Regions from separate parts of the Rhizobium sp. CCGE531 genome, predicted to be linked through region 1. Evidence: predicted binding sites of a transcription regulator. Region 1 holds the regulator's gene; each other region holds the start of a gene.

Region 1 (4,003 bases):
GCCGAAGCCTTCGATGTATTTCTCCTGGCCGCCGGCGGCGATCGTCGCGATGGTGCGGCCGTGGAAGGCGCCTTCGAAGGTGATGATGTGGAACTTTTCGGGATGTCCCTTGGCGAATTGATAGCGCCGCGCCGTCTTGATGGCGCATTCCAGCGCCTCGGCGCCCGAATTGGTGAAGAACACCTTGTCGGCGAAGGTTACTTCCGTCAGCCGCTTCGACAGCTTTTCCTGGCCGGGTGCTTCATAGAGGTTGGACAGATGCCAGACCTTGTCGGCCTGCGCCTTCAATTCGGCGACCAGATGAGGATGGGCATGACCCAGCGAATTGACCGCAACGCCGGCTGCGAAATCGAGGTAGCGCTCGCCGTTTTCGGTAACCAGCCAGACGCCCTCGCCTCGCTCGAACCGCAGCGGAGCACGCAGATAGGTATCGTAAAGCGGCGCGGTCTCTGCCATGGCATATCTCCTCGATCACAACCCTAAGGACCAATCGCTTCCATACGATGAAACGGGTCCGAAAAAATCAAAAATGCCGCCTTGCGGCGGCCTGGGCACTATTGATGTTTTGCACCGCGATGTCAACAAAACTGGCGATTTAGCAGGTGCGAGAAAGCGCCCACGGCCAAAAGGGATGCGTTCGGCACTGCCTATTGCAGAAATGCCACGCCGGGGCAGCAAGTTGGGGAAAACCTCGAAATCGATTCCTCAAGATTCCCGCGACTCTTGTCACGGAGTCAGCCTCACACTAGGTTAAAAACCAATTGCTAGACTGCATGCGGCGGAACTAGTCACCACAATTTTAGAGCGTTTCGCGCCTCGATCCCATGCGAGGCAATGGTGAGGGATTCTGCCATCGGAAACGCGACAGCGGAGACAGGGCATGAATTGGACAGACGAACGCGTCGAAAAGCTGAAGAAGCTATGGTCCGAAGGATTGAGCGCCAGCCAGATCGCGGCGCAGCTTGGCGGCGTGAGCCGTAATGCCGTCATCGGCAAGGTGCACCGCCTGAACCTTCCCGGCCGAGCGAAGGCGGGTGGCACCGCGGCGGCTGCACGCACGCCAAAGCGCAGCAGTGCTGCGCCCCGCGCCCCGAATTACACGTCTCGCGTTGCAACCCGCACGGTTACCCGCCAGCAGGGCGCAACCATGCTCAAGGAAGAAATCGAGGTCGATGCCGTCAATGAAATCCAATATCGCCCGGCATCGAACGTCGTCGTTCCGATCTCCCGGCGTCTTGGCCTGACGGAGCTTACCGAGCGCACCTGCAAGTGGCCGGTGGGCGACCCGCTGAAGGACGATTTCCACTTCTGCGGCAACGAAAGCCCGGATGCGTCGCCCTATTGCGGCTATCATCAGCGCCTGGCCTATCAGCCGGTGCATGAACGACGTCGGCCGGCCCAGCCACGCGGCTGAGATCCCCATCGCGGAGATAAAAGAAACGGGCCCTTGAGGCCCGTTTTCTATTTCCGCCACTACTGCATAATTTTAAGGTGTTACAGCGACCTTAGCGCGTCTTGAAAGGCGCGCGGCGCTGTAATGTTGATGCCTGAGCGGGCTCTGCCGCTCAGGCTTCCATGGAGTAGCCCGCGCCGCGAACGGTGCGGATGACATCCTGCATATTGGAGAAATTGAGCGCCTTGCGCAGGCGTCCGACATGGACGTCGACAGTGCGTTCGTCGACATAGATATCGTGCCCCCATACGCCGTCCAGCAGCTGCGAGCGCGAGAAGACACGGCTCGGCGAGGACATCAGGAATTCCAGCAGGCGGAATTCCGTCGGCCCCAACCGCACTTCGCGGCTCTTGCGGTGGACGCGATGGGTTTCGCGGTCCAGCTCGATATCGCCGCAACGCAACACCGTGGAGAGAACCTCCGGACGGGCACGCCGCAGCATCGCCTTGACGCGGGCCATCAGCTCCGGCGTCGAGAACGGCTTGACAACGTAATCGTCCGCGCCGGTGGAAAGCCCGCGCACGCGCTCGCTTTCCTCGCCGCGGGCCGTCAGCATGATGATCGGCAGGCGCTCCGTCTCCGGCCGCATACGCAGCCGGCGGCAGAGCTCGATGCCGGACACGCCGGGGAGCATCCAGTCGAGGATCAGGAGATCGGGGATGCGCTCCTGAAGACGCAGCTCGGCCTCATCGCCTCTGAGGATGGTGTCGACCTCGAAGCCTTCGGCCTCGAGATTGTAGCGCAGCAGAACGCTCAGCGCTTCCTCGTCTTCTACAACAGCAACTCTCGGAACCATGCGCCTTTGGTCTCCTTTTTCGCTTCCAGATTATTCCGTCACCGCGCCGACGGTGTTGGCGGTATCATCCTTCGGGCGCTCGCCTTCGGGCTGGGCGCCGGTCGCCATGTAATAGATCGTCTCGGCGATGTTGGTGGCATGGTCGCCGATGCGCTCGATGTTCTTCGCGCAGAACAGAAGATGCGTGCAGGTGGTGATGTTACGCGGATCTTCCATCATGTAGGTCAGCATCTCGCGGAAGAGCGAGGTGTACATGGCGTCGATTTCCTCGTCGCGCTCACGGATCGATACGGCCTTGTCCGGCGAACGGGTGGCGTAGACGTCCAGAACTTCCTTGAGCTGGCTCAGCGCCAGTTCGGAGAGGTGCTCGATGCCGCGGGCGAGACGGCGCGGAACGCCGGTGCCCTGCACGGCGATGACGCGCTTTGCGGTGTTCTTGCCGAGATCGCCGACGCGCTCCAGGTCGGAAGCGATGCGGATCGAGCCCATGATCTCGCGCAAGTCTGCCGCCATCGGCTGCCGGCGTGCGATGGTGACGATCGCCTTGTCGCCGACTTCACGCTCGGCATGGTCGAGGATGACGTCGTCTGAGATGACCTTCTGCGCAAGACCGGTATCGCTTTGGACCAATGCGCGAACGCTGTCGCTGACCATCTGCTCGGCCAGGCCGCCCATCTCCGCAATGCGGCGCGTCAGGAACTTCAGGTCTTCGTCATAGGCAGAGAGAATGTGAGTGGAGACCATTTTTCTATCCTCAAGGTGAACTGTGTGAAAGGGTCCGCGCGCTTGATATCATCAACCAAAACGGCCCATGATGTAATCCTGCGTGCGGAAATCGTCGGGATTGGTGAACATTTTATCGGTATCGTTCTCCTCGACCAGATGGCCGAGATGGAACATTGCGGTGCGCTGCGAGACGCGGGCTGCCTGCTGCATGGAATGCGTCACGATGACGATCGTGAAGTTTTCCCGCAGCTCATGGATAAGATCCTCGACCTTTGCCGTGGCGATCGGATCGAGCGCCGAACACGGCTCGTCCATCAGGATGACTTCCGGACTGACGGCAACGGCGCGCGCGATGCAAAGGCGCTGCTGCTGACCGCCCGAAAGGCTCGTGCCGGCATCATGGAGCCTGTCCTTGACCTCGCCCCACAGGCCCGCCTTCTGCAGGCTGGTCTCGACGATATGATCGAGATCGGCCTTGGAGCGATGCAGGCCATGGATGCGCGGCCCGTAGGCGACGTTCTCGTAGATCGACTTGGGAAACGGGTTGGGCTTCTGGAAGACCATGCCGACACGCGCGCGCAATTCCACGACATCGATGTTGTTGTCGTAGACGTCCTGATCGTCGAGCGTGATCTTGCCGGTGACGCGGCAGGTCTCGATCGTATCGTTCATGCGGTTGAGGCAGCGCAGGAAGGTGGACTTGCCGCAGCCGGAAGGGCCGATCAGCGCCGTCACCGTATTGGCGCGGATCTTCAGATTGACATCGAAGAGCGCGCGCTTATCCCCGTAAAAGACCGAAACGTCCTGGCCGATCATCTTGTAGGGGATCGTCGTCATTTTCTTGGCCAGTGCTTTTTCGCTTGCGGCTTCGCTCATCATGTTCATTCCTCGGCCCTCCCTACCAGCGCCGCTCGAAGCGGCGGCGCAGCAGGATGGCGCCGATGTTCATCGCGACGAGGAAGAAGAGCAGGACGATGATGGCCCCGGACGTTCTTTCGACGAAGGCACGCTCGGCCTCGCTCGCCCAC
Region 2 (4,003 bases), 1.2 Mb from region 1:
GGGGTTCGGCAGGTGGCCGTAGAAGTACGAAATGAAGTCTAGCCCAAGATGCATGGCTTCGTCATGCTGAAAAAACGTCTCGGGCTTGTTTCCTTCGGCCGTAAGCCCGACCGGGTAGGGTGCTTCCAGGCCTTTAAGGTCCTTGAGCAGCCAGTGGTCGAAGCTCATCAGCGCGACGTGGCCCCTGTAACCTTCGAGCACTTCGAGAACGAATTCAGCAAAGCCTTCGTCGTCGCCTTCGCGTCCCTTGAGTTCCAGCAAGAGCGGCACCTTGCCACCGCAGAGCTGCAGAAGCTGCTTCAGCGTCGGGATCTTGTCCTTGGTGCCGCCGATCGAGAGCAGCCCGAGTTCGGCCGAGGTGCGCTCGCGCACTTCGCCGGGCAGGTTGCAGACGCGCTGCAGGTCGTCGTCATGGAAGACGACCGGAACGCCGTCCGAGGCGTAATGCAGGTCGCATTCGATGGCAAAGCCCGCCTCGATGGCGCGGCTGAAGGCCGAGAGCGTATTCTCCCAGACTTCCTTGTTCATGTCATGATAGCCGCGATGGGCGACGGGACGCTCAGTCAGCCAGGCAAGCTTGCTCATTATGCAATTTCCAGAATGGCATCGATTTCAACGGCGGCATTGAGCGGCAAGGCGGCCATGCCGACGGCTGCGCGGGCATGCTTGCCGGCTTCGCCCAATACATTTGCCAGAAGATTGGAGGCGCCGTTGATCACAAGATGTTGTTCGACGAAATCCGGGGTCGAAGCAACGAAGCCGTTCAGCTTGATCAGCCGCTTGATCCGGCCGAGATTACCGCCGAGCGCGGCTTTCGCCTGGGCAAGAATATTGATGGCGCAGAGCTCGGCCGCGCGCTGGCCGCCGGCGACATCGACGTCGTTGCCGAGATGGCCCGTCACGCCGATCTTGCCGTTTTCCATCGGCAGCTGCCCCGACAGATAGAGAAGATTGCCGCTGATGACATAGGGAACATAGTTGGCGGCCGGTGCCGCGGCCTGTGGCAGAACGATGCCGAGTTCCTTCAGGCGACCCTCGATGGCGTCGGACATTTTCATCTCCCGTTTTGTTGTAAAAACTTCAAAAATCCGGCATCAAGACTAAATTCCGTCACTTAGGATCGGCAGCCTCGTTTCAGCCGAAAGCGTTCTTATAACATCGCATGCGAGTCCAACAGGAGATAATGAATGTTCCGCTCGAGTCTTGCTGCCACCGTCGTTTCGGGGCTGGGCATTCTGTCACTGGGGATTTCCGCAGCCAATGCAGCCGGTCCGAGCGGGCTGATCGCGCATCGCGCCGTCTATGATCTCGAGCTGAAGGATGCTTCGGATCGCTCCGGCATTTCCGGCATGGTCGGCCGCATGGTCTATGAGTTCGAAGGCTCCGATTGCGCCGGATTCACCACCAACTTCCGTTTCGTGACGAAGATCGACACAGGCGATTCCACCCGTGTCAGCGACCAGCAGACGACCACGTTCGAGGATCTCGGGAAGCGCCTGTTCCGCTTCGAGACCAAGTCCTTTACCGACAACCAGCTCGACAAGGACGTGCGGGGAGCCGCAAGCGACGATCAGAAGGGCATCAAGGTCGATCTGATGCAGCCGCATAGCAAGCAGGTCGAACTTATCCAGAGCCGTTTCCCGACCGAGCATATGCTCGACATCATCCACAATGCCAAGCTCGGCAAGAATTTCTTCGAGGCGCAGGTCTTCGACGGCTCCGACGATGGCGACAAGCCGCTCATCGCCACCACGGTCGTGGGCAAGGCGCAGCCTCCGGCCACGGACGATCCCGATGCCGACAAGGCCGGCGCCTTCGCCAAGACGTCTTTCTGGCCGGTGACCGTGGCCTATTTCAACGAGAAGTCCACAGGCGATGCCACGCCCGTCTACCGCATGTCCTTCAAACTCTACGAGAACGGCATAACGCGCGATCTCACCATGGATTACGGCGACTTCGTACTGACCGGCAAGCTTACCAAGCTCGAGGTTCTCGATGCCAAGGCGTGCCAGTAGTCCGACGTGCGGCGCTGGGTTGGCCGAAACATAAAATCATCGTCATAAAACTGTGATCTAAGCTTCACTATGGTGTGAAACGATTGGCACGTGTGGGTGAGTCCGTCTTTCGCTCGCGCCGATCTGGAATTGTAGTGGGGCGCGCGGGGGAATGATCGCTTTTTGGGGCGATTGGAAGTTTTTGCGGTCGGCTCCGTGTTTATGGACGAGAAAGCACGACCTATGAGCAATACCGATATCTCCACCGGTTCCACCAACAGCCTGCCGGTTGTCGTCGCCGATCCGGCGGAAATCGCCCGCATCGGCGACGGCATCGATCTGACCGATCGCGCGGGCATTTCCGTCTATGGCGATCGCGCGCAGCAAGCCGTTTCCGATTATTCCGATCGTATCCTGCGCGAAGTTCGCAATCGCGATCTTGGCGAGGTCGGCAAGCTGCTGACCGATATCATCGTCAAATCGAAGAAGCTGGACCCCGCCTCCTTGAAGGACGAGGGTTTCCTCTCGCGGATGTTTTCCTCGTTCAGGGCGAGGCTGGAGCGCTTCAAGGAGCAATTCGAGGATGTGGCCGGCCAGATCGATCGCATCGGGCTCGAGCTCGATCGGCACAAGGACATCTTGCGCCGGGATATCGCCCTTCTGGACGATCTGCACGAGGAGACCAAGCAGTCCATCGTGCAGCTCGATGCGTATGTGCAGGCCGGCAAGGATTTTGCCGAGCGTTTTCGGTCGACCGAACTCCCCCGGCTGAAGAGCGCCGCCGATGCGGCCTCCGCCAATCCGGGCGGCGGCATGCTGGAAGCGCAGATCTACCAGGATAGCCTTCAGGCCCTCGATCGGCTGGAGAAGCGGATTTTTTATCTGCAGCAGGCACGCCAGCTCGGCATTCAGCAATTGCCGCAGATCCGGATTGTCCAGTCGGGCGACGAAACCCTGATCGAAAACCTGCAGGCGACCTCGGCGCTGACGGTGCCGGCCTGGAAGCAGAAGATGGTGATCCTGCTCGGCCTGACGCAGCAGAAATCCGCGCTCGACCTGCAGAAGACGGTCACCGACGCCACCAATGACATGATCCGCCAAGCCTCGAAAATGATGAAGGATCAGGCGATCGCCATAGAACAGCAGTCGCAGCGCGGTATCGTCGACATCGACACACTTGCGGCTGCCAACCGCGACCTGATCGACACGATCGGCGGTGTCCTGAAGGTGCAGGAGGATGGCCGCGCCAAGCGGGCAGAGGCCGAGCAGCGGATGCAGAAAATGACCATAGAGCTCAAGAAAGCAATGATCGAGGCGCGGTAATTCGCATGACAATCCGCAAATTTGTTACCGGCCTGACGCTCGCGTCAGCTCTTGCGCTGAGCGGCTGCAATATCGGCGGGCAAGGCCCGAAATTCTCGATCGTTTCCGGCTCGGAAAACACGGTTCTTCAGCCTGTTGTCGAGGAATTCTGCAAGGAGAAGAAGGCGACCTGCAGCTTTACCTATGAAGGCACGCTGGATATCGGCTTGGCCCTGCAGGGCGAGCAGGGCGTCGAGCAGGATGCCGTCTGGCCTGCCTCGAGCGTCTGGGTCGATATGTTCGACGCCAAGCGGCGGGTGAAGTCATTGACGTCGGTCGCGCAGATGCCGGTCATTCTCGGCGTGCGCAAATCCAAGGCCGAGGCGCTCGGCTGGGTCGGCAAGCCTGTTTATATGAAAGACATATTGACGGCGGTGAAGAGCGGCTCGCTGAAGTTTCTCATGACATCGGCGACACAATCGAATTCCGGCGCCAGTGCCTATCTCGGCATGCTGTCGAGCGCGCTCGGCAACAAGCCCGTGATCGAGCCGGGCGATCTCGACAAGCCGGATGTCCAGGGTGCGGTCCGCTCGCTGCTCGGCGGCGTCGAGCGCTCCTCCGGGTCATCGGGCTGGCTTGCGGATCTCTATACCGATTCGGCCGGAAAGGGCGTGCTCTACGACGCCATGTGGAACTACGAGGCGGTG
Region 3 (4,003 bases), on a different replicon from region 1:
TCCATTGCAGTTGCATGAACGACCACCGGGCATGTCATCGCCAGAGCGCTCGCAACAAATACTTGCTTTACTTCGGCTCGGAACTTCATGTTTCGATGGCATCCTTCTCGATCGTATCAGCGGCAGATCCCATGTCGGAGAAGATCCCCAACGATTGTCCGCGATATGGCCCATTTTTGTGCAGATTGCGTGGAGATAGTGTATGGGTCGAGTGAAGAAAGGCGATTTCGAAGGGTGAAGATGGCCCCGCTATCATGTCCAGCGCGGAGCCGGCTGAAGATAGCGGTAATCCGCTGGGACAGCGATCAGCCACATCGCAAATTCTCAAGCAAACGTGCACCCAATGTCCACGCAATCGTGCTGAATTTCCAAACGCCTATCACACGACAGATGCTTGGACACGAAAATGGAAATACCGGACGAATCCGATCTATTGAGGCTCCTTAAGAGAGTTCTTCGCGATACCACCTATGAGATTTCTGATTTTGAGGCCCTCGATCGCGCGGCGATCGGATTGCTCGCACAAGCACTGGATCTCCGCTTGATCAGAGATGACAGCACAGGCTGGGACACAGGAGCGCGCTATGTACTCACTGACGATGGTCGCCGTGCGCTGGGTTTGCAAGTAGACTGGTGGATGCCGGAGGATTTGCGGCAAGAGATCTCTTCGGAACCAGGGGCGGCTTCGAACCTTCAGGACAGGCGGGCACCCTGTCGTTCGCCAGCGACGATTACCACGAAATGCTTATGGGGCATCAGAACCCCGCGGGCCGTTTACGAGCCTACGCCGACAATCTGCTTCATTGCCGTGATCTGCGGCATAATTCTCATGACGATGGTCGGCGGCCGCCTTGTTTCCCATTGATCTCGTTTCCCATCGATTTGGGCACTTCGTACCATGATAGCTGCGAAGCCAGACCAGGGCCTCCCCACCGCGGCACCGGCGATAAATGTTTAGCCGAAGTCACCAAGGCGGTAACCTACTCCCCTCACGCCGTTGAGAAGTTCGCCGATCCCCGCGGCCTCCAACTTCTTACGGAGCTTGCTCATATGACTGTCCACGGTTCGATCGAGCGCGTCACCTTCCGGAAGGCATGCATCGACGATCTCGCTTCTCTCGAAAGCGCGGTTCGGGAAAACCGCCATATATTCCAGGATCCGAAATTCAGTCCGTGTCAGGTTTAGAAGAACGCGGTTTTCGCCGTTCTCGACCACAGCCATATGCGCCACCGGATCTATCGCAAGCCTGCCCACCCTCAGCATCTTGTTGGTCGCATTTCCCGTGGTTCGCCTCAGAATGGCCCGCGCCCGCGCGACGACCTCCACGGGATTGAACGGCTTTACGACGTAGTCGTCCGCGCCTGAGCGCAGCCCGTGCAGTTTGTCGATGTCGTCGGCAAGCGCCGTGACCATGATGACGGGCGTGTTCCCCCTTTGCCGGATACTGGCAAGCACGGTATGGCCGTCCAGCTTCGGCAATTTTACGTCAAGGACCACAAGGTCCGGCCTGAGCCGTTGATGATGGGAAAGGCCGATCTCGCCATCCGCTGCCGTCAATACGCGGAAACCTTCGCGTTCAAAATAGCGTTCGAGAATTTCGGAGATTTCCGGCTCGTCCTCTACGATCAAAATCAATGCATTTTCCATCCGCGGCTCCTTCAGCGGCAAGAAACCCCAGACAAGGCCCGCGCGTCAACGCTCCTTTGCCCTTGTTCATGAAACCTCCACGAAACATCCACCAAAGACCAACAATCCCGCTATTGTCTCTGAGGCCGGCTCAAAAAGACCTGAATGATCTTGAACCTCTGCGGGCTTGTTTCCGAGAATGGAGATATGGCTGCCTACGATCAGCGCCTCCACAGGGCGGCGGCTTTTCTCCCGATCTTCAGCTAGCCAGCGTCAGCGATCGGCCGCGCTCAAGCAGTCGCTAGGTGATAACGATTGAGGCCGCGGGCGGATGATCGCTTAAGCTCGACGATGACTTATTGATCGATCCTGCCGCTCCGAACAACCGACCTCGCATGATCAGCCGCCTTGAACGGGCTTGAACCCGACTTCCGCAGATCGAGATTGTCGTTGCGACCAAAATCATCGCGGACGTGGCTGCAGGGTATCGATTTGCGCTGAGGCATGCACAATCAAACGCTACGAATGGCGGAAATGCCATTCTGTTCGAGTGTTTCGGGCATTCGATATTTTGTCACATCCATGTCATGAAATACGTCGACACCTCGTGCCAGATCAAAAGCGGGTACCCAGATGGATTATTTCAGACGTTTCAACTTCCTGTTCGCAACGCCAACCTTCGACAATGAGGATCTGGAGGGCGCCCGCTATAACCAGATCGTCGAGGAGATCGAACGCTCGGGCTTTGAAGTGGTGCGCGCGCGCAATCTCGAAGATGCGGAGATTGCCGTACAGACTGACGCCGCCATCGGTTGCATGCTGGTCGACTGGGGCAAGAAGGGGCTCGAAGGCAAGACGGCCTCTCTCATCAATCTGATGCGCCGGCGCGGCCTCGAATTCCCGATCATCCTGCTCATCCGCCGCAAGCGCTTCGAGGATGTGCCGGTCGAGGTCCTCGATTTCATCGACGGCTATGTCTTCCTGTCCGAAGAGACGCCCGCCTTCATCGCCAAGAGCCTCATCAGCCGGCTCAAGCAATATGCCGAAACGCTGAAGACGCCGTTTTTCGGTGCGCTCGTCGATTATGCCGAGGAAGGCAATCACCTCTGGACCTGCCCCGGGCATAATGGCGGCATCTTCTACAGCCGCAGCCCCATCGGCCGTGTCTTCATGGAGCATCTCGGCGAAGCGGTGTTTCGCGACGACCTCGACAATTCCGTACTCGATCTCGGCGACCTTCTGACCCATGAGGGACCTGCGCTTGCCGCGCAGAAGGAAGCGGCGAAGATCTTCGGCGCCGAAAAGACCTATTTCGTGCTGAACGGCACCTCCACCTCCAACAAGGTCGCTCTGTCGGCCCTCGTTACCGATGGCGATCTCGTGCTGTTCGACCGCAACAACCACAAGGCCGCCCATCACGGCGCCTTGATGATCTCGGGCGGTATTCCGGTCTACTTGCCGACCGCACGCAACCTCTATGGCCTGATCGGTCCCATGGATTTCGCTGAAATGGACGAGGACGCCCTGCGCGAGCGCATCCGCACGCATCCATTGGTGAAAGACCCCGAGGCCTACAAAAAGCCGCGCCCGTTCCGCGTCGCTGTCGTGGAGCAGTGCACCTATGACGGCACCATTCACAATGCCGAGATGATCCTCAAGCGCGTCGGCCATTTGTGCGACTACATCCTCTTCGACGAGGCCTGGGCGGGCTTCATGAAGTTTCACCCGCTCTACGCCGGGCGTTTTGCCATGGGCCTTGCCGATCTCGGCCCGGACGCGCCGGGCATTATCGCCACGCAATCGACCCATAAGCAGCTCGCCAGCTTCTCGCAGGCCTCGCAGATCCACATGAAGGATCGGCATATCACCGGCCAGAAGCGCCGCGTGGAGCACCGGCGCTTCAACGAAAGCTTCATGCAGCACGCCTCGACCTCGCCCTTCTATCCGCTGTTTGCCTCTCTCGACGTCGGCGCGCAGATGATGAAGGGCCGCTCGGGCGAAGTGCTCTGGGACGACACGATCCGCCTCGGCATCGAACTGCGCAAGAAGATCCGCGCCGTGCGCCGCGAATTCGAGGAGAAGGAACATCGCCCCGAGCGTCGCTGGTTTTTCGAGCCCTTCGTGCCGGACCGGGTGGCGATCCCGGATGTGTCCAGCCCCGGCGCCGTCCACAATGTGCCCTGGGAAAGCGTCGCCACCGACCAGCTCGCCACCAATCCCGCCTTCTGGCACCTGACGCCCGACGCGGCATGGCACGGCTTTTCCGCGATGGAACCGGGCTTCGCCATGACCGATCCGAACAAGCTCACCCTGCTGACCCCCGGCTTCGACCGGGCGAGCGGAAAATATACCGAGCACGGCATACCCGCGCCCGTGG

The links. The regulator PhoB, encoded in region 1, activates phosphate uptake and scavenging genes when phosphate is short. The targets are predictions, from matches to a motif close to TGTCATNNANCTGTCAT.
Region 2: a site for PhoB is predicted at 2,056-2,072, ahead of CCGE531_RS09320 (toxic anion resistance protein). Genes of this name have one in related genera too.
Region 3: a site for PhoB is predicted at 2,199-2,215, ahead of CCGE531_RS20555 (Orn/Lys/Arg decarboxylase N-terminal domain-containing protein). Genes of this name have one in related genera too.

The regions. Positions count from the first base shown of each region.
Region 1 covers NZ_CP032684.1:662,814-666,816, reverse strand. Annotated here, with positions in the region: gene CCGE531_RS03330 (aspartate aminotransferase family protein) at 1-456, opposite strand, end outside; gene CCGE531_RS03320 (GcrA family cell cycle regulator) at 881-1,414, shown strand; gene phoB (phosphate regulon transcriptional regulator PhoB) at 1,566-2,249, opposite strand; gene phoU (phosphate signaling complex protein PhoU) at 2,280-2,993, opposite strand; gene pstB (phosphate ABC transporter ATP-binding protein PstB) at 3,045-3,860, opposite strand; gene pstA (phosphate ABC transporter permease PstA) at 3,874-4,003, opposite strand, start outside.
Region 2 covers NZ_CP032684.1:1,909,574-1,913,576, forward strand. Annotated here, with positions in the region: gene CCGE531_RS09305 (glycerophosphodiester phosphodiesterase) at 1-585, opposite strand, end outside; gene CCGE531_RS09310 (RidA family protein) at 585-1,052, opposite strand; gene CCGE531_RS09315 (cell envelope integrity EipB family protein) at 1,188-2,015, shown strand; gene CCGE531_RS09320 (toxic anion resistance protein) at 2,238-3,317, shown strand; gene CCGE531_RS09325 (VWA domain-containing protein) at 3,323-4,003, shown strand, end outside.
Region 3 covers NZ_CP032685.1:220,675-224,677, reverse strand. Annotated here, with positions in the region: gene CCGE531_RS20570 (SH3 domain-containing protein) at 1-89, opposite strand, end outside; gene CCGE531_RS20565 (hypothetical protein) at 407-865, shown strand; gene CCGE531_RS20560 (response regulator) at 955-1,647, opposite strand; gene CCGE531_RS20555 (Orn/Lys/Arg decarboxylase N-terminal domain-containing protein) at 2,260-4,003, shown strand, end outside.